4 regions of the Halobacillus sp. KGW1 genome follow, and region 3 is predicted to be linked to each of the others. Evidence: riboswitches for the same ligand, from Rfam matches in the RefSeq annotation. Region 3 holds a riboswitch; each other region holds the start of a gene.

Region 1 (5,253 bases), on a different contig from region 3:
ACAGGTTGACGTGGATCTGTTCGTCCCTGTTGATATAATTGATCATCGTACTTGTAGAAACCATTTTATTATTTCGTGCCAGGTTGTAGAAGAACGCGAAACCGGCATAGAAGAATAGTCCTTCTAAAACGACATCATAAACGATGGAACGTAAGAAGGTATCAACAGAAGGGTCCTCATCGAAAGTTTGATATCCATCCGTGATGAACTGATTCCGCTCTAAGAGAACTTCGTCATGTTTCCAGTATTCGAATATATTTTCCTGTTCCCTTTGATCGACAAGAGTGGACAGGACATAGGAATAAGATTGGTTATGAACGACTTCCTGAAAGGCCAGGACCTGCATGAGTGCAGACAGGCTGGAATCTGTAAGGTAGTCGGCTATTTTACCTGAGTAATCGGTTTGGATAGAATCAAGAAAAGCAAGGAGACCGATGATTTTCTTGAAGGAAGCCTGTTCTTGTTCCGTAAGTTCGGGCCACTGCTTTAGATCATTGCTCATATTGATTTCGTTTGGTATCCAGAAGTTCGAAAGCATGTTCTTATACATAGGGTAAGCCCAGGCGTAACGGGTATCATCCCAGTTCAATACGTTTGAGCTTCTGCCGTTAACAATACCTGTTGAAGCATTGGGAGCTTCATGATCCACCAGTTTTCTTTTGTTTATTGTGCGCATGATAGGTGTCCCTCCTTATTATGATGAACAGTATTCACAGTCGTCGTATTCGCCTTGACTGGAAGTCGATCTTGTATAATATGTCGTCTTCATCCCGCTTCGCCATGCATCCAAATGCAGGGAGAGGAGTTCTTTCGCCTGAATGGTATTTCTTACATACATATTGAAGGAAATGGCCTGATCGATGAATCGCTGGCGGATACTGTTCTGCTTGATGCTAGTATGCTGATCAATATCGTAAGCGGATTTATAATACCCGTAAGTCGTGTGATCGAGCTCTGGTGCGGTTACTGGAATCTTGTAGTCTTTCTTCTCTTCTGAGTAGAACTTTTTGAAAATCGGATCGATGCTTGCTGTGCTTCCTGCTATCAGGGAAGTGCTGGAGTTTGGAGCGACAGCGAGCAGGTATCCGTTCCGCATTCCTTGTGTCGCTACTTTATTTCTCAGCTCATTCCAGTTCCATGTGCGGTCTTGGTCAAACGATCGTTTAACAAAAAATTCCCCGGTCTGCCAGTCAGAACCTTCAAATAGAGGGTAGCTTCCTTTTTCTTGAGCCAGCTCACTGCTTGCTTCTATCGCGTGATAAGCAACCGCTTCGTACACTTCCTCTGTATAGGCGAGTGCTTCTTCTGATTCCCAGGCAATCTTCTTCTTTGCAAGCAGGTGGGCCCAGCCGAAGGTTCCTAGACCTACGCCGCGATATTTCTGATTGGTCAATTGCGCCTGTAGTACAGGAATGGTGTTTTGTTCAATTACGTTGTCGAGCATACGTACTTGGATTGCAATCAAACGTGGAAGCACACCGGCTGGAACCGCACGGCCCAGATTGATGCTGGAAAGGTTACACACGACGAAATCACCAGGATTATGGACGGTAATGATCTTCCCGTCTTCCACGTATTGTTCGGATTGAGTGGTAGGTCTTTGATTCTGTGCTATTTCTGTACACAGATTACTGCAATAAATCATGCCGGCATGGTTGTTTGGATTCATCCGGTTTACTTCGTCCCGATAGAACATGTATGGTGTTCCGGTCTCCAACTGTCCAACCATGATCCGTTTCATAATTTCAATGGCGGGCACAGTTTCTTTGGAAAGCTCCGGGTTCTCTACACATGCCTGGTATTTATCTCTGAAAGAGCCTTCGCCGCGTTTTTCATCGAAATAATCTTCCAGCGAAAATCCCATGACTTTGCGTACTTCGTGAGGGTCAAACAAGTACCAGTCTTCCCGATTCTCCACTGCTTCCATGAAGATGTCCGGAATGGATACGCCTGTGAACAGGTCGTGCGTCCGCTGCCGTTCATCTCCGTTGTTCAATCGGCTGTCAAGAAACGGGAAAATGTCTTTATGCCATATGTCAAGATATACAGCGACGGCACCTTGACGCTGTCCGAGCTGATCGACGCTCACGGCTGTATTGTTTAACTGCTTCATCCAAGGAAGGACGCCGGAGGAAACCCCTTTAAATCCACGGATATCACTGCCGCGGCTGCGGATTTTGCCGAGATAGACTCCGATCCCTCCTCCGTGCTTACTGAGATTGGCGATGTCTGTGTTGCTGTCGTAGATGCCCTGAAGGCTGTCATCTACCGTATCGATGAAGCAGGAGCTCAGCTGACCATAACGTTTCCCCGCATTTGCTAAAGTCGGGGTGGCTACAGTCATGTATAAATGACTCAAAGCCCAGTAGGCTTCTTTTACGAGTGCCAACCGTTTTGGTGCTTCTTCTTGTGACATTAAGACCATTGCAATGATCATAAAGCGCTCTTGAGGAAGTTCATAAACTTCTTTCTCTTTACTTCTTGCAATATATCTGTCACTCAATGTCTTCAAACCAATGTAGGTGAATTGATGGTCACGTTCAGGGGCGAGTGCTTTTTCTAATTGGTATATATCTTCCTCTGAGTAATATGTAAGCAGCTTCTCGGAATAGATGCCTTTCTTAATCAACGTGCAGATTAGACCATGAAAATCTTCATATTCCTTGTTTGTTCCGCGGTTACTGGAAGCTTCCTCATACATCTGCTCAAGCAGCATTCTGCTGGCTGCAAATGTCCAATCCGGTTCCATTTCATCGACCTCAGCCAGACACTCGAGAATAAGAGCGTGGCGCTGGTCCTGTTCCGTCATATGTTCAAAACCTAAGTTAGGAATTTTATGGATGATGCGATCCAGATCAAGCATAGGGAACTCGGTTTTCCAAGCTTCTAATCTTTCTTTCCATTGGTCTTTAATTGCTGATACGCTCATGGTTTCACTCCTTGATCTGATATCTACATATAAAATAAAAAAATCCACTCCGGGAAAGGGAGTGGATGAAACCATGAAACGATGCGAGACACAAAAAAGTCCTCGTTCCATCGCTTCATCTTCTCAATCCCCGAAGAAGTTGAAACTCTGCCGAACGAAGATAGGTCTCCTGGCTGGCATCCGATCTTACTCTGGTCCTTCCCGTGCGCGGCACAGTGGAATCTTCCATTTCGCGGATGCGTACAGTTGCGGGGGCAGCTCCGGATTGGTTACCGGATTCCCTATTAAGCCTTGTGGCATCTTCTGTTCGCAAATACTATATGTAGTTGTTCAGATTAATTTTATTAGCTTATCTTGTGTTTCTATCATAACGGACAACGAAATAACATTCAAGCCTTTTCCATTCTACAACAAATACCTCCAAGCATCAAAACCCAGACACAGCGCATTGGTGTAAGGTATAATTTTATAAGAAGAAATATATATAAGAAGCGGAAAGGCGAGTGAGGAAATGGTTAAGTTCGATTGGCATAAAGAAGCAGAAAGGCAGTGGGACGACCGTGCCGGGATGTGGAGTTCAAAAAGCAAGGAAATGTGGGACGAAGGAAGTCGAAGTACGATCCTTCCCTTTCTTGAGAATCATATCCTGAAAGGAAAAGTAGCCGACCTCGGCTGTGGAGACGGCTATGGATCTTTCCGGCTTTGGCAGAAAGGATATGAGGTCACAGGGGTTGATTTGTCGAAAGACATGATTGATAAGGCGAATGCCAGAGTCAGGGAACAAGGACTTACCTTCGTCCAGGGGGATCTAACTGCTCTACCTTTCGAAGATGATTCGTTTGATAGTGCCATGGCGGTCAATTCATTGGAATGGACGGAGATTCCTTCACAGGGGCTTAATGAGATGAAGCGGATACTGAAGCCTGGGGGAAGACTTTGTATCGCACTGCTTGGTCCGACGGCAATGCCGAGGACCAACAGCTATCGCCGCTTGTTCGGGGAACAAGTCATATGCAATACGATGATGCCGTGGGAATTGAAGAAGATGGCAGAAGAGACAGGGTGGAGATCAATAGCTGGACAAGGGGTTTACAAGCGTGGTGTCGAGGACAGTCTCTTGGAGGGGCTTGAAGAAGAATTAAAGCAGGCACTTACATTCATGTGGGTATTTATTTTCGAAAAAGAATAAAACAATCCGGAGTTGCTTACCAATGCATCAAGGCGCATTGGAGCAAACTCCGGACTTTTTTTGTTGGATTAAGGATGCTCACCGCTTGTCGAACGCATGGGTACTGTTTCCCACAAGAATTCAGCCACTATTCTGTCGACTTCCGCAAGCTCATGGAGGCCGGAGTGGGTTGCCTGAGGCTGGTAAATTCTCTCTTCGTAGTAACGGCCGAATGGAACGATGTCTTCCAGTCCGTGGACGCTTGAGGCGTGGACAAGACCATCCCAGTGCTCCTGCTCCGGGGACTCCTTGTTGATGATTCCGGCCACCGCAAGGACGTCTACATTATCTGAGAAATGATCCTTATTCTTAACCATATCCTGGAGAGCATCAGAGTCTGGTCTCAAATCCACGGTTGCGGCCCCGTAATTGGATTCAAAATAGGAATCTTTCCGAATGCCTTTAAATGGACTGGCGATAGCAGCAACTTTCTTAACGGCAGGTACGCCGTCCGCAGGTTCGTTCAGTAAATAATTGATCGACGCTAACCCGCCCATGGAATGTCCGATAATATTTACTTGTTGAACATTGTAGCGGGAGTGAAGCTGGATCATCACGTTTTCGACCCATTTTGTTTGATTGGAAATACTGGCGCGATTATCTTCGAACAATATCTGCACAAACGGGTTCTTTGTCTGGGGGAAGCTTCCCTGGATGGAGAGGGTACCATCGTTCGCTACATAGACCGTCATCCTTTTTTTTCCCCAATTCATGGACTGCATCCGGTCCATCATGGTCTGGAAGCTCCTCGGCCCCCCTTTGAACCCGTGAATGAATAAGGTCGGTGTTACTTCTTCGCGCGGGTACGGTTCCGAGCTGCTCGATTTTGAATTGATCATCAGGATGAGCAGCCCTACAAATATAGAACCCAATGCAATATAAAGCCATTTCCAATTTTTCATTTGTAAAGTCATGGTTGTTCCTCCCGAATCCTGTCTTTCCTTCAGTGTAAAACAAGGAAGGCTTTGGATAAAACGATTTTATGCAAATTTGCGCATCCATGTGCAGAAACGGGTCTTCTTAGCTTGCCCTTAAAGAGCTGTGTCATGACCGACGGCATATTTTTGTGTTTAGCTCTCGTTTATCGGGGAAAACT
Region 2 (5,253 bases), 180 kb from region 3:
AACAAGCATGTTCCGGTCGAATGCCCGCTGCAGCAATTCCGTACGCTCAGTCTGTGCCCAGCCGAGGTTCACGACAAACAAAGGAACAGCGATCATCGCAAGGATCAAACCTTCCTTTCGTTTCGGCATGAAACTCTGCAAACGATTTTTTCTTAAGAAGAACAATAGAAATGCAGCGACGAAGACATCAAGGAACAGGAAAATGTCTGTGGCTGACATGATATCGGTGATACTTCCGCCAAGACCGGCAAGGTTTGCCGCCTGACCTAACATCGGAATCGTTAAAAAGTCGTTGTATTCTCTATAAAATAGGACGTTTACATACAATAGTAAGGACCCGAATATATACATCCCCAGCATTCCCTTACGGCCGCCAAGAAGAATACCGACACCGAATAGTAGGAAAATACTGCTCAGTGGGTTGAATGCAAGAATAGCCGCTTCATTGGCATTTTCAATATTCAACGTGAAGACACTGCCCTGAACGTAATACATCTTCGCCCAGAAAATTGCAATGACAGCAGCATAAATCATGAATTTCTTCTTGAATTCGGGGTTTTCCATCTTTGTTTTAAATTTAGAAAACATGATACAACCTCCGTAAATAGTGATCTAATTTATTTATGTTCCATCAATAGCTGATACCAATTAAAATTAAGCATGCGTAGGAGAACAAGATTGATAATACCACATTTACAATAAAAAAACGCAACAATAATGGAACTGTTATATGTTCTTAATACTATTACACCACTATTACACAACAGTTACCGTAAGATGATAAAAAACTCCAGAAAGCGACAGGCGCTTCCTGGAGTTCAGGGGGACTCTTTTTAAACTATATTCTTTACCAGCTCCACAAATGCATCAGCTTTGATTCGTTTCTTGCCGCCACCCTGGACAAAATGCGGTTTTCCTCCGCCTTTTCCCTCGATATGCGGCAACACTTGTTTCGCCACGTCATTCATATTTCTGTCCAGTCCGCTGCCACAGGCAAGTACAAACTGGAGGGCATCTTCCTGTTCACTGACGAGCAGGACACAGGCATCCGTCGTTTCGTTCAACACAGCCTGCCCTAAAGTCTGGAGCTGCTTAATGGAACGGTCCTGATATACTGCAGAGAGAAACTGTTTCTGCTCTCCTTGTTCCACAAGCTCCTTCGCTTCATAGCCGATCAGCTTACTCTCCAAATCCAAGATGTACTTATCCTTCTCTTTGCTTTTTTCATTCAGCTCAACGATTTCCTCCGGCAGCGCCTCCTCGGGACGGGCAACGAGCTGCTTCAACTCCGTCAACAGTCGATGTTTCTTTCCGAACTGTCCAAGCAGGCGTTCTCCGCAGACAAATTCCAGGCGCACCTGACCCTTATTCTTAGTCCAGCCCAGAAGCTTGACAGCCCTTACTTCCCCGGTCGCCTGCGGATGTGTTCCGCCGCAGCCATTATAATCAACGCCCGGAATCATGACGAGACGGACATTTTCCGTGACGGCGAGTTTCTTACGCAAAGGATACTTCCCCGCCTCTTCCGCCGTCATCCATGCTGTTTCCCCCTTAATATTTTTCAGGATCAAGCGGTTGACCTCTGCTTCCGCTTCTGTAAGCGTTTCTTCCAGAAGCTCAGAAGTATCCAAATCGATCGTGACCGTTTCCTCACCCAGATGGAAGCTGGTCGTCTGCCACTGAAAACGATCTTCCATGACTGCAGAAAGGATATGCTGCCCGCAATGCTGCTGCATATGGTCAAAGCGTCTGGCCCAGTCAATTTCCCCATGGACGGTACCTCCGACGACCATCGGCTCCTCCAAATAATGACGGATATCGCGGTCCACTTCTTCCACACCCGAAACCGGTGCTCCGTTCAAAGCTCCTCGATCACTCGGCTGGCCGCCGCCGGTTGGATAAAAGGCTGTTTCTTCAAGAATGACGAAAAATCCGTTATCATCCTGCCCGGTACGGGCAATGGTTGTATCAAATGCTGTCAAATAAGCATCTTCATAATATAATTTCCGTGTCATATACTTTCCTCCTATGTATATCCTACGGGAATCGTAGCATTTTTTCACATGGTGCCGCCACATATTTCCCGGGAAATCGACGAAACAATAAAGAAGACTCCGCTGTTTCCAGCAGAGCCTTCGAGAGTCTTCCTGATAATTATAAAGATCCTACAGCATCGCGGACGGTCGTATTTCCCCCGACCACTTGGAATTCCTTACCGATTGTTGCCTCATTTTCCAATGTCGCAAGAATGACGCTCGCCACGTCTTCACGGGAAATTTCCCCGCGTTCGACTTTCTCAGCCGCTTCCACTTCACCCGTACCCGCATCGTTCGTCAACATTCCCGGGTGGATGATCGTGTAATCCAGATCCGTTCGTCGCAGCCAGTCATCTGCATAGTGCTTCGCAATGACATAAGGAGCGAAAGAAGCCGGTGCTTCCTGAATCGCTTCCCGCGTCGTATCGAAAGAACTGATCATGACGTAGCGCTTCACACCTGCCTGCTTCGATGCTTCGATCGTCTTCACCGCACCGTCAAGGTCGATCATTACTGTTTTATCAGGGCCGGTATTCGGACCGGATCCCGCTGTAAATACGACAGCGTCCACTCCTTTAAACGCTTTTGCAATGGTTTCCGTGTCGTCTTCCAAGTCAATAAGGACCGTTTCGGCTCCTAAATCTTTGAAGTAGGACGCCTGCTCCTCTTTGCGGATCATAGCGACGGCTTCTACTTTTTCGCTGTCCTGGATTTTCTCAACCAGATGTTTACCGACTTGACCATTTGCACCTACTACAAGAACTTTCACTCTCACTCATCCTTTCTATGGAAAACATACATGGTATAGTTTGTTCACCTGTAAGATATGTAACCTTTTTTTATAAAAAGCAAACATCCCAGCTGTTCCTACCACGGGGAAGAAAGGAAAATATTGTTTATTTATGGATTGTTTGATATATTGAACTGTGACAACTGAATACGTTTTGATTCGGGTGCAGGCGCACAAATGCTGCCTGCTTAAAAGGGAAACCGGTGAAAAGCCGGTGCTGTCCCGCAACTGTAATTGGGAGCGAACTGAAGGACCACTGTCCCCGCCATCAGGCGGGAATGGGAAGGGTTCAGGGAGCGATGATCATAAGCCAGGAGACCTGCCCGTTTCAGCGAACATCATGTACCTACGAGGATAGGGGGTGTGAAGTGCCGTTTCAGGAGAAGGATGGATACGCATGGCTGCGGATCTTATTTGCTTTTCCTATGAAGAACGCAGCTTGACAACTTCTTGGGGAAGTTGTTTTTTTATTGGCTTTATTTCCGAATGAAATAGAGGTGTCTCTATGAATGATCCGATAGACAGCTATATCGACCTTTTTAAAGCATCTATTATGAATCAGTTCTACGCCGCTCTTCCAAGTACACTGGAGGAGACGTTCGAACAATGGCAGAAGGAATGCCGTGACTCGGAAGAACGAATTCGTTTAGAAAAAGCATACGCCCTTGTCCGCGAAGAACTTTTCGGTAAGCATTCGCTGTCCTGATCTTATTTTTGTAAGCGGTTACTATAAGGAGGATGTCTATGCCTGATCAAATGATCTATCGACCTGGTCTTGATGGTGTGATTGCTGCAGAGACGCAGCTTTCCTACCTGGATACAGAGAATGAGGAAATTGTCATCCGCGGCTATGAACTGATTGAGCTTGCCGGCTGTAAGACCTATACAGACTTGATTCATCTTCTGCTTCACGGCAGTCTCCCTGCAGGTGCAGAACGATCAAATATCGAAGCTTCTTTAATAAAGGAATATTCCCTGCCGCAAGGATTTTTTACGCTTTTCGAAAAGCTTCCGTCCTCTACACACCCGATGGATGCGCTGCGGACAGGCGTTTCCGCCCTTGCCGGCCACGATGAAAGGCTGGAAGACCACTCACCGGAGGTCATGCGTACGACAGCGCTGCGTTTACTGGCTAAAATTCCGAACATCGTCGCTAACAGTTACCACATCCTGCAGCAGGAACCGGTCATCGAGCCCAGGGAGGAACTCTCTTACAGCGCGAATTTCTTATACATGATCACCGGTACGATACCATCGGAGCAGGAGGTGAAGTTCTTCGACCGTTCCCTGTTGCTCTACAGCGAGCACGAAATGCCGAACTCGACCTTCACCGCCCGGGTCATCGCATCGACGAATGCCGACTTGTATGGTGCCTTGACCGGTGCCGTCGCCTCCTTAAAAGGGAATCTTCACGGCGGTGCGAATGAAGCGGTCATGCATATGCTGCTTGAAGGAAAAACGACCGACGGATTCCGTCACCTGCTCTATGAAAAGCTCCAGAAGAAAGAAAAGGTGATGGGATTCGGTCATCGAGTGTATAGGAATCGCATGGACCCACGGGCTTCCCTCATGAAAGAAGCTCTTCGGGAACTCGCAAAAGAAAAAAAACGTGAAGACCTGTTTGACATGTGCGAAGCAGGAGAAGCCGTCATGAAAGAAGAAAAAAATCTATATCCGAATCTGGATTACTACGCTGCTCCTGTCTATTACCTTCTTTCTGTTCCAATCGCTTTGTACACGCCGATCTTCTTTGCTGCAAGAACCCTCGGCCTCTGTGCCCATGTCACAGAACAATACGCCAACAACAAGTTGTTCCGTCCCCGTGTCCTTTATTCCGGCCCGCGGGATCTGCATCCATAAAGGAAGAAAGCCGGGCTGCCTGCCCGGCTGTATGGTACATATTCTTTGTAAAGGTGGAGATGAAATGGAAGAAGTGAAAATGAATACCCTCAAGGAAACCGATCCATTATTGGAGGAAATCGCTGCTTATGCGGTTCACGAAGAAGTTACCAGCGAGGAAGCGTTGCAGACAGCCCAGTACGTCCTGATGGATTCGCTTGGCTGCGGGTTTCTCGCCCTTCGATACCCGGAATGCACGAAACACCTCGGTCCCATCGTTCCTGGTACTATCGTTCCTGACGGCTCGCGTGTCCCGGGGACTTCCTATGAATTGGATCCTGTTCATGCCGCCTTCAATATCAGCTGTATGATTCGTTGGCTCGACTACAATGACACGTGGCTCGCTGCCGAGTGGGGGCATCCCTCCGACAACCTGGGAGGAATCCTGGCCATCGCCGACTATATCAGCAGGAGGCGACTGGCCGCAGGGGAAGCTCCGCTCCACATGAAGGACGTGCTCGTGAACATGGTGAAGGCCCACGAAATTCAAGGTGTCCTTGCACTTGAGAACAGCCTGAACAGAGAAGG
Region 3 (5,253 bases):
GTCGACGAAGCCGTATGTTTCTTCAGGGTCTTACATTAAGAAAATGAGTAATTACTGTAAGCATTGCGAGTTTAACGTCAAGCATCAAACAGAAGATGATGCCTGTCCGTTCAACGCGATGTATTGGGATTTCCTGGACAGGCATGCCGATAAGCTGCAGGATAATCCAAGAATGAAATTGATCTACAGTCAATGGCAGAAGCGGGAGGAAGAGAAGAAAAAAGAAATTAAGAAGAAAGCAGCGTCCCTTAAGCAGCAGCTGACGAAAGGGACGCTTGAGGCATAACCAAACGGCACACCGATGGAAGGTGTGCCGTTTGGTTTCTTCTATATTATTGGAGAATGGTTGTCTTTTGCTGCTCGCGTATGTTTTGAGCAGCTTGCTGCATGTGATGAAGGGAAGCAAGTGTTTCCTTGATCCCGCGTGTCTTTAATCCGCAGTCGGGATTGATCCAGAACTGGCGTGGATCGAGCACTTTCAGAGCACGACGGATGCTTTGTTCCATTTCTTCCACACTTGGAATCCGCGGGCTGTGAATGTCGTAAACGCCGAGTCCGATACCTTTATCGTATGCGAACGTTTCGAAAGCTTCAATCAGTTCCCCATGGCTGCGGGCAGTTTCAATGGAAATGACGTCCGCATCCAGTTTGTCAATCGTGGCAATGATTCTGCCGAATTCCGAATAACACATGTGCGTATGGATTTGCGTTTCATCTGCCGCTGCAGCGGTCGCAAGTAAAAAGGCGCGGACAGATTGGTCAAGGTACGTCGCTTGTTTATTGGATTTCAGCGGCAGCCCCTCACGTAGTGCCGGCTCGTCTACTTGAATCATTCCAATGCCTGCGTCTTCTAAAGCACGGATTTCCTTTTGGAGAGCAAGAGCAATTTGTTCCGTAACCTCTGCAAAAGGGATATCCTCCCGCACGAATGACCAATTCAGGATGGTAATCGGCCCAGTCAGCATCCCTTTGACCGGTTTGTTGGTCAATGACTGTGCATAAGCGCTCTCTTTCACCGTCATAGGAGCCGGTAGAGATACATCTCCGAATATAATGGGAGGCTTCACACAGCGGGAGCCGTAGGACTGCACCCAGGCGTATTCCGTAAAGGCGAAACCGTTCAGCTTCTCACCGAAATATTCTACCATGTCATTCCGCTCGAATTCGCCGTGAACAAGGACGTCGAGGCCGACCTCTTCCTGGTTGGCGATCCATTCGGCCGTCCTTTCCTTTACGAATGCATCGTATGTTTCTTCGCTCCATGCACCTTTTCGGAAGTTGGCGCGGGCCTTTCTGATTTCTGTTGTCTGGGGCAGGCTGCCGATCGTCGTTGTCGGGAGCAGAGGCAGAGCGAACTTTTCCTCCTGTACCTTCTTTCGATTGGAAAATTCGGAGGCACGGGACGGATGTTTGTCTTTCCAACGTTTTACTTCCTGCTGTACGTTCTCGTTCGAGCGGCCTTCGGAATCCGCAAAGGATCTCCAGTTCCGGGAATGTTTCTCCACCTCCGGCAGGATGATTGCTTTTCCTTGATTGACGCCCTTCGTCAGAAGAACCGTTTCTTCCAGTTTCTGATCAGCGAAGGCAAGGACCTGTTTCAGGTCAGATGCCAGCTTCGTTTCCGATTCGGTCGTCACCGGCACGTGAAGCAGGCTGGTGGAAGGCTGGAGAATCAAGCGGTCTTCCGGCACGATCTTTCTGACAGCATCCGTGATCTGCCATGTGTGTTTCCAATCGTTTCGCCAGATGTTTCGGCCGTTAATCACTCCCGCCGCCAATACTTTATCGTTCGGAAAGCCGTGTTCAGCGAGCTGGGACAGGGTTTGGCCGTTATTATCCACGAAATCAAGGCCGATGCCATCTACAGGAAGTTGAATGACGGAATCATAAGCTTCCACCGCTTCAAAGTATGTTTGAAGCAAAAGCTTGATGCCGCTCACTTCTTTAGAAATGGTGTCATAAACCGATTGAACGAAGCGGAGGTCTTTTTCCGATAAGTCAGTAACAAGAATCGGCTCATCGATTTGAACCCAAGCTGCTCCTTCTGCGGCCAATTCTTGAAGCACTTGTATGTAGAGCGGTACCAGTGTCTGCAGCACTTGTTCGAACGGCTGCTTATCAAAACCCTTGGCAAGCTTCAAGTAGGTCACAGGCCCTAGCAGCACCGGTTTTCCATCAATGCCGAGCTGCTCCTTCGCCTCTTTATAATAGCGGAGAGGCCTGTTCTCCAGAAGCACCGGTTTTGTATCCTTTTCAATTTCCGGGACGATATAGTGATAGTTGGTATTAAACCATTTTGTCATGGAGGAGGCTACCGCTGATTCTGTGCCACGGGCGATGTTGAAATACGTTTCCAGTGAAGTAGGTTCCGTATCCTGAAAACGCTTGGGAATGATCCCGAACATGATGGATGTATCCAGAACGTGGTCGTAATAGCTGAAGTCACCGACCGGAATCAAATCGAGCCCTGCTTCTTTTTGTTTCTTCCAATCCTTGTGTCGGAGGGCAGTCAGTTCTTCCACAAGCTCCTGTTCTGTCGTATCTTTCTTCCAATAGCGCTCCAGAGCTTTCTTCCATTCCCGTTTCTCCCCGATACGCGGGTACCCAATTGCTGAACTTCGTGCTTGTTTCATTTCCCATTCCTCCTGCAGTTGTTTTTCAATCCAATAAAAAAATCTCTCTTACCTACAAAGAGAGACGACGGAGTGACATGGGAAGGATACGTCGAAAAAAGGGTAGACGAATCCCGTTGTCAACACCTGCCTATTCCTCGTAGGACCTAGTGCGGGTTCCAGAGGCAGGTCTCCTGACTTATGATCACGGCGGGCTGCGCCTTCCCATCGACTATGATAGTGGCTGCTGCAGCTCCGCTCCCAATTACAGTGGCGGGACCGTGCCGGATTTTCACCGGTCTTCCCTTTTAAGCCGGGGGACACCCCGGCACCTGTGGAACAGATTATTCAGTTGAATAATAAAAAAAGAACCTCTTGTATGAGAGGTTCTGATTGTACGGACCTCTCTTATCTTTCAGAGCATCTGCTCTGCTGGAATTAGCACCACAATCATATCGATCGGTTGCCGGGTTTCGTAGGGCCAGTCCCTCCACCACTCTGAATAAGAGATTGCTATTGGATTGATTACAAGCATACTAGCATGAGAAAAATAGGGTGTCAATCCGCTCTTCTACAATTTTTTCTAGAAAAAGGATGGAGAGGGGCGAGTATCAACGGGTGAAAAAAATCTATCGAAAAGGTAGAATGTAGGGTATTACTACTCGGGAGCTGGTTATTTTGTTGCGTGTCGTCTGGTTCAAGCGGGACCTTCGTCTCCATGATCATGCACCATTATATAATGCGGTACAGTCGGGAGACATGGTTCTTCCGCTTTACGTTGCAGAACCTTCCATCTGGCAGGGGCAGGAGCTGTCTGCCCGCCATTATCAATTTGTGAAAGAGAGCCTCCATGATCTGCAGAAGGAGTTAAAGCAGAGAGGCGGTCGGTTATTCGTCGCTGTGGGGGAGATGGAAACAGTGCTGGAAGAGATATACGAGACATATGGTCCGTTTTCTCTGCATGCGCATGAAGAAAATGGAACACCGGTCACGTTTTCAAGAGATCAGAGAGTAAGGTCGTGGATGAAGCAAAAGGGGTTAACCATGAAAGAAGATCAACCATTCGGAGTCTTCCGTGGCTTGAACTCAAGGGACGGATTTTCTGAGCGCTGGGAACAGTTCATGAAGCATCCGGTCTTTCCTGTACCGGAAAAAATCCCTTGCGTCCCGGAAAAGGAATCCGTGTTGACGTTGAATCTGGACCAATTGGACTCGCTGTATGTCGGCGGTTCGACGCTTGATAAAGGACAGAAGGGAGGAGTGGAAGAAGCACATCGGACGTTGGACAGCTTTTTAAGGGTACGCTTCCATTCCTATTCTTATCACATATCGAAACCACTGAAATCAGCACGATCTGGAAGTCGTCTGTCTCCATATCTTGCCTGGGGAAACATATCCCTCCGCTTCGTTGTCCAGCAGACTTGGATGAAGATCAGGGCATGCAGCGATGCGGGAGAAAGAAAGCAGCTGGAGAATTTCTTGTCCCGTCTTTACTGGCACTGCCATTTCATCCAGCGTTTGGAGGATGAGCCCGAAATCGCGGAAGAGTCGATGAATCCTGCTTTTGATCAAGTGTACGAGGAATGGAATGAAGAAGCATTCCGCCGCTGGTATCAAGGAAGTACCGGATTCCCGATGATCGATGCCGCCATGCGTGCCCTTCATGAGACTGGCTGGATCAATTTTCGTTCCAGGGCGATGGTCGTTTCCTTTGCCTGTCATACATTAAGACTGGATTGGCGAAAACCAGCCCGTGCACTGGCGGGGTTGTTCCTCGATTATGAACCGGGAATCCATTACAGCCAAATGCAGATGCAGGCTGGTACGACAGGTTTCCATACCATCCGAGTCTATAATCCTGTCAAACAGGGACTCGACCACGACCCGGGCGGGGCTTTTATCCGGACTTATATTCCGGAGCTTCGCGGCATTCCTGCGTCTTTCATTCACGAGCCATGGAAGCTTCCTTCGTTTGCCTCCTTGGAATATCCGGCTCCCATGATCGATATCCAAGCAGCAACGAAGAAAGCACGGGATACCTTATGGGCTGTGAAGGAGTCGCAAACAGCTGAAGACGAGGCTGGCAAACAGCTTAGGAAACATGGTTCTCGCAAGGGTGTAAGGAAAAGAGAGACGGTGGATTCGGAGCAGCTTTCCTTTGATTTATTCTAAGCGGCCTTTTAAGAAAGCGGCCGCTTTTTTGTTCGAAAATTTTCCTAAGGAAGCTTTTCAACGGTGGGAATTACTGCTACAATTAACGAAGTTAATTAAGAATGATTATCATTATAGATGTTGGAAGTTGGAGGTAGTCAAAGTGAAAGCAACGAAGTTTTGGTTAGTTACTATTTTATGTATCGCCGGTTTTGTTCTTGCTGGATGCGGCGCTGAATCCGCAAATCAGGAAGATCAAGGAGATTCGAAGGAAGACACAAGAACGATTGAACATCAGCTGGGAAAGACGGAGATAGAAGGAACTCCAGAGCGTGTAGTTGCTCTCGAATTTTCCTTCGTCGACAGCTTATGGGAGCTTGGTATTACACCGGTTGGAATCGCTCATGAGAACGATGACGATGTGGAAGGTTTGCTTGGTGAGAAAATCGACTATACATCTGTCGGAACTAGACAGCAGCCAAGTTTGGAA
Region 4 (5,253 bases), on a different contig from region 3:
TGCTTGAGTTCTTCCAAAACTATCACATACTCGAAGCGGAAAGCGATCTGCTTCAGACAGCCGACAAGATCTCTCAAGTTGTCGACCGCTATGAATCTGATGAAGACCTTCTGCTTTCATCGACTATTTTAGTTAAAGATCCAGCGAGCAGCGCAGTCATTGTCTGGGGACCCGGCGACAGTCTTTTCGCTGAAAGTGAATCCGAAGCGATGCCGCAGCTTGATGATGCGTGGTTTCGGAAGGACCCTGAACTTCGGGCCGTTATGGAAAACGGTAAAGACGTCAAAAAGATTGCAGATATGCAGGAGCATGCCTCCGGTGTGATGGTAGTTGGAACACCTCTTGAGAATAGCTCTGGAGCGGTCTTTGTCTATCAATCGCTCGACACCGTAGAAGAGACCTCGGAGCAAACGACGAAAATCATATTTCTTGGAGCAGGGATCGCGATTATTTTAACTACAATTTTTGCCTTTTTCCTGTCTACGAGAATAACAGCTCCACTTATTAAAATGAGAAAGGGAGCTATGGAACTCGCTAAGGGAGAGTTTCATACGAAAATCCCGATCCGAACGCATGATGAAATCGGCGAGCTTGCCATGGCTTTTAATCGGATGGGAAGAGAGTTGAAATTTCATATTAATGCTTTGAATCAAGAGAAAGAACAACTCTCAGGGATCCTGCGTTCCATGGCGGACGGTGTCATAACCATCAATCGTCAAGGAGATGTGCTCATAACGAACCCTCCAGCCCAGCAGTATTTGAAAGCCGCTGATTTCGAACGGGATCCGTCCCGGGATAAGGAAGAGGAGCTTCGTCTGCCGGAGCCTTTAAAAGAGCTCTTTCAAAGTGTTATAACAGAGGAACATGAATCCATGGTGGAAGTATCCGTACAAGGTCGCTCATGGGTGATCATTATGACCCCTCTCTATGACAGGGAAAAGGTTCGTGGCGCCGTCGCGGTTCTGCGTGATATGACGGAAGAACGGAGACTAAATAAGCTTCGTAAAGATTTTATAGCCAATGTTTCGCACGAACTACGCACTCCAATTTCTATGCTTCAGGGATACAGCGAGGCAATTGTGGATGATATTGCAGAAACTAAAGAAGACAAAAACGAGCTGGCTCAGATCATTCATGATGAATCCCTCAGGATCGGCAGATTGGTCAACGAGCTGCTGGATTTGGCCCGTATGGAAGCGGGGCATATTCAGCTCGCTCATGATACGATCGAAATGGGACCGTATATGCAGAAGATTATCCGGAAGTTCAGTGGTCTGGCAGGTGATAAACAGGTGAACCTTACGCTTGATCTTGCTCCTGAACTCGGCAGGCTTACCTTTGATCCGGATCGTATTGAACAAGTGTTCACGAACTTGATTGATAATGCCATCCGCCACACGGAAGAAGGCGGAGAAGTAAATGTGACGGTCGTTCCAGACGGGAATGACTGGGTCGCTTCGGTAAACGACAGCGGTATGGGCATTGCTGAAGAAGACCTGCCATTTGTATTTGAACGCTTCTATAAGGCGGACAAATCCAGGAAGCGAAAAACGAAGGATTATAAGAAAGGAACCGGTCTCGGTCTCGCCATTGCAAAGAACATCGTCGAGGGGCACGACGGGGAGATCAGCGTCCACAGCAGGCTTGGGGAAGGGACGACCTTTACCTTCCGCATCCCTTTCATTCATGGGTAATCCCCTTATTGCCAATTGTGACGGTTTCGTGTACGCTTAAAAAGGAACTGTATAAAATGAGAATTCAGGTGTCTGAAAGACTTAAAATGGGAATCCGGTAAGGAAACCGGAACTGTCCTCGCAACTGTGAGTGCCGACGAAAAGGTGGATCCACTGTGGATAACGGGAAGGAGCCTTGGAAGGATGACGCACGAGTCAGTAGACCTGCCTGATCTCGCGTTTCAATACTTCGAGGATTGAGTATTTGAGGCAACCGATCGGTGAATGGCGGCCAGTCCCGCTTCTATTGGTTCGTCTTAGAGCTTGTCCCAACAGGGGCAGGCTCTTATTTGTGGCTACTCAAAACCCTCAAAAAGACAGAAGGGGAGAAAAAAATGTTACAGAAATGGTATCGCCTGATGATGGCGGCCTTCCTTGCCGTCGGTGTTTTGGCAGGATGCGGCGCGCAGGAAGATGAAGAAAAGAGTGCAGAAACGACCGAACAGCAGGAACAGGAAATTACCGTAGAGGTGGAGCTTTCACAAGATAATGGTGCCGAAGAAATTGCTTCTGAATCAATTACTGCCGAAGAAGGTGCGAATCTGATGGAGGTGATGGAGGACAATTTCAAAGTGGAACAGTCCGGAGGATTCATCAACTCCATTGAAGGTGTTGGAGGCGATGAAAAGAAAGCATGGATGTACACCGTCAATGGAGAAGAAGGTCAAGTCGGCGCAGAAGATTATGAATTGAAAGATGGAGATCAGGTTACCTTCGATTATCATGCGTGGGAATGACCAACTATGAACACATATAAACTGACGTTGATTGCCATGCTGTCAGCATTAGCTGTTGCGGGCCGAATGGCTCTTGCCAATATTCCTAATGTCCAGCCTGTAACGGCGATTATTATCATCGCCGGATTTTGGCTGGGTCCAGTTGGAGGTGTACTGGTTGCTTTCGTAACGACACTGACTTCCAACCTCCTCCTCGGCATGGGTATGTGGACCGTATGGCAGATAACAGCCTGGGGTTTAATCGGTGTCGGAGCAGGTATCTTAGGTAAGATTCTTCCTAAGCTTCCGGTATGGTTGTTATCTGTATATGGTTTTTTGAGTGGTATCTTCTATGGCTTTGTCCTGTCTCTCACGATGCATGTCGCAGGACAGCCCTTCTGGGCCTATTATCTGGCAGGGATTCCTATGGACATCAATCATGCGGTTTCAAACACTGTTTTTCTGATTGTTATGGCTCCTGTATTAGGACGGTTGTTCAGACGTTACCCATTAACAAACCATAGATTGGACCCAGCAGGAAAGCTGCCCTAGAACAGGGTAGCTTTTTCTTTTTTTTTCGTATTAGTATAGGTAGTGTAACGATCTCCTATTTGTTACGACTATATACATAGGTGATTCAGGGGGTACTGTTTTGAAATCGTTCTTTGATGAACTGTATAAGCAACATCACCGGGATTTATTTCAATTTCTTATCTATATGGTCAAGGACCGTGCTGTTGCAGAAGATCTCGTGCAGGAAGTGTACATACGTGTCATAAAATCCTATCATTCCTTTCGAAAGCAAAGCTCAGAAAAGACGTGGCTGCTTTCCATTGCCCGTCACGTGGCCATCGACTATTTTCGGAAGCAGAAGAGAAAAAGGGATCGTATTATAGAAACATTTGATTGGACGAAGAATAAGGAGAGCTTACGCGATGGTCTCCCTCTGCCTGAGGAAGTGGCTGTAATGAACGAAGAGGTGAAGGAAATGTACAGAGCTTTGGATAAGTGTTCTTTTAATCAGAGGAGTGTGCTCATACTCCGCTATTTGCAGGGAATGTCCATTCAGGAAACAGCAGAGGCTCTTTCTTTCAGTGAAAGCAAAGTGAAAACGACGCAGCATCGTGGTATGAAAGCCTTGAGAACCCATATAGAAAAAGCGAGGGAAGGAGGAGGAGACATTGAGTAAGAAAAAAATATCAGACCAGGATGTGAAGCAGTGGCTTTCTCAGTTACCTTCTTTGGAAGACAAAAGGGAGCAGGGGGAGGTGTATCGCGCTGTTGAAAGAAGGATAAATCGTGGTGTGAGGAAGAAGCGGCACCGGATTGTTCCTCTATTATCTATTCTTACCGTTCTCTCTCTCCTTGCAGTCTCTCTCCCGTTTGTTCAGGAAATCCTGCAGCCCCTTCCTGAACAAGGGGCGCAGCAAACAGACACGAGGGAAGGGGAATTTGTCCCATTACCACCCGTTTTGGAAGGAGCTGGATTGGATATGCCGACACATACACTGTCACTGGTTGCAGATACCCGCAAATCCGGGATGAGGGTGCAGGCCTTCCCGGACAGGAATGGAGAGTTCGTCATTCCAATCACACTCGCTTCCGAAGAAACGAGAGTGGACCCAGACACTTTCGGACTTTCTCCGCGTACTGTTCCTGAAGTGGATTACGAGATAGATGAAGAGAATGGAAAAGCGAGAGCGGTATTTCCTGAGAACTATCAAGTCAGCGGGAGTTCATGGGCTAGGTCTGTCGTGGAAAGTGTGAGGTGGGAATTATCCGGATATGCCTCAGATTCCGTTGATGTGAAGACTTCTGACGGGAAACAGGTTGCCATCGGTAATTATGGTGTGACCGATAAACTGCCTGTAGTTTCAGAAGAAACGTATTATTTTCTTATTTATCACTATGATGCTTCCACAAAATCGCTGCTCACTCCCGTACAAGCAGATGATGATGCAGACTTTTCGGATCTCCTTACAGAGATGGGAAAGAATGCTCCTTTTCCACAGCTTGAGTCTCCAATTCCAGATCATGTTCGTTTGTCCGTCGTTAAGGAAGATAAAGAGCGTTTGTATCTTGATGTAGATCACCATGCCTTCAAGGATGAAAGGGAAAGAAGGGAAATGGTGGATGCTTTGCTTGCAACGGCATTTTCGGCCGGTTATCGGGAAGTGAAGTTCAGCGGCCTGGAACGAGAGAAAGGTGCCTACGATTTTCGTCACCCTATACCTACTCCTGAGGTTATTAATCTTCTCGCTCCGAATTGATGGTCAATAGTCAAAGCCCTGCAGATAGTGGACAGCGATGAATCATGTTAAAATGGAAATATCAAAAAGGGGAAGATGGGAATGGACAAAGAACAGTTGATAGCAATCATCTCCGATAAGATAAAACTGATACGTGTGGAACAGGGCTACACACAAGATCAAATGGCGGTGATCATCGGTGTCTCGAAAAAAACGCTCGTGCAGATTGAAAAAGGGCGTATTTTAGCGGGATGGACGACCGTAGTGGCCGTCATCGCACTGTTTCCGGGAAGTAGTGTGTTAAAAGCAGCCTGCGGTGATTCCCCGCTGGAAACGGCATTGACTATTGCCCATCAACGGTACGAGTGGGAAGCTTCTCGCCAAGAGGAATGGTACTGGAAGCCTTTGGAGGAGAAAGGCAGTGTTGTCATGGAGCAGCACGCTGTAAGCGGCCATTACCGGATTAGTGACTATAATACAGGAAGACGTTTCACCAGTGTGGATCGTACAGAAGCAGAAATGACTCTCGACCGTTGGACTTAACTGTAAAAAAAA

Evidence for each region. A riboswitch is a leader RNA that binds a small molecule or an ion and turns the genes downstream of it on or off. The one in region 3 is predicted to bind cobalamin.
Region 1: another riboswitch for cobalamin. It lies ahead of AXG56_RS17850 (ribonucleoside-diphosphate reductase subunit alpha); the one in region 3 lies ahead of metE (5-methyltetrahydropteroyltriglutamate--homocysteine S-methyltransferase).
Region 2: another riboswitch for cobalamin. It lies ahead of AXG56_RS17080 (hypothetical protein); the one in region 3 lies ahead of metE (5-methyltetrahydropteroyltriglutamate--homocysteine S-methyltransferase).
Region 4: another riboswitch for cobalamin. It lies ahead of AXG56_RS05720 (DUF4430 domain-containing protein); the one in region 3 lies ahead of metE (5-methyltetrahydropteroyltriglutamate--homocysteine S-methyltransferase).

Annotation. Positions count from the first base shown of each region.
Region 1 is NZ_LSOC01000005.1:74,518-79,770, reverse strand. It holds gene AXG56_RS17855 (ribonucleotide-diphosphate reductase subunit beta) at 1-676, opposite strand, end outside; gene AXG56_RS17850 (ribonucleoside-diphosphate reductase subunit alpha) at 695-2,929, opposite strand; cobalamin riboswitch at 3,071-3,248, opposite strand; gene AXG56_RS17845 (class I SAM-dependent methyltransferase) at 3,441-4,118, shown strand; gene AXG56_RS17840 (alpha/beta fold hydrolase) at 4,187-5,071, opposite strand.
Region 2 is NZ_LSOC01000004.1:461,607-466,859, forward strand. It holds gene AXG56_RS17065 (LTA synthase family protein) at 1-588, opposite strand, end outside; gene AXG56_RS17070 (DHHA1 domain-containing protein) at 834-2,015, opposite strand; gene AXG56_RS17075 (SDR family oxidoreductase) at 2,155-2,805, opposite strand; cobalamin riboswitch at 2,971-3,168, shown strand; gene AXG56_RS17080 (hypothetical protein) at 3,332-3,532, shown strand; gene mmgD (citrate synthase) at 3,571-4,686, shown strand; gene AXG56_RS17090 (bifunctional 2-methylcitrate dehydratase/aconitate hydratase) at 4,751-5,253, shown strand, end outside.
Region 3 is NZ_LSOC01000004.1:279,582-284,834, reverse strand. It holds gene AXG56_RS16310 (cryptochrome/photolyase family protein) at 1-286, shown strand, start outside; gene metE (5-methyltetrahydropteroyltriglutamate--homocysteine S-methyltransferase) at 333-2,633, opposite strand; cobalamin riboswitch at 2,779-2,963, opposite strand; SAM riboswitch class I at 3,018-3,121, opposite strand; gene AXG56_RS16300 (deoxyribodipyrimidine photo-lyase) at 3,291-4,784, shown strand; gene AXG56_RS16295 (Fe(3+) dicitrate ABC transporter substrate-binding protein) at 4,927-5,253, shown strand, end outside.
Region 4 is NZ_LSOC01000002.1:981,499-986,751, reverse strand. It holds gene AXG56_RS05725 (ATP-binding protein) at 1-1,694, shown strand, start outside; cobalamin riboswitch at 1,744-1,921, shown strand; gene AXG56_RS05720 (DUF4430 domain-containing protein) at 2,069-2,470, shown strand; gene AXG56_RS05715 (ECF transporter S component) at 2,477-3,001, shown strand; gene sigX (RNA polymerase sigma factor SigX) at 3,102-3,638, shown strand; gene AXG56_RS05705 (hypothetical protein) at 3,631-4,719, shown strand; gene AXG56_RS05700 (helix-turn-helix transcriptional regulator) at 4,801-5,241, shown strand.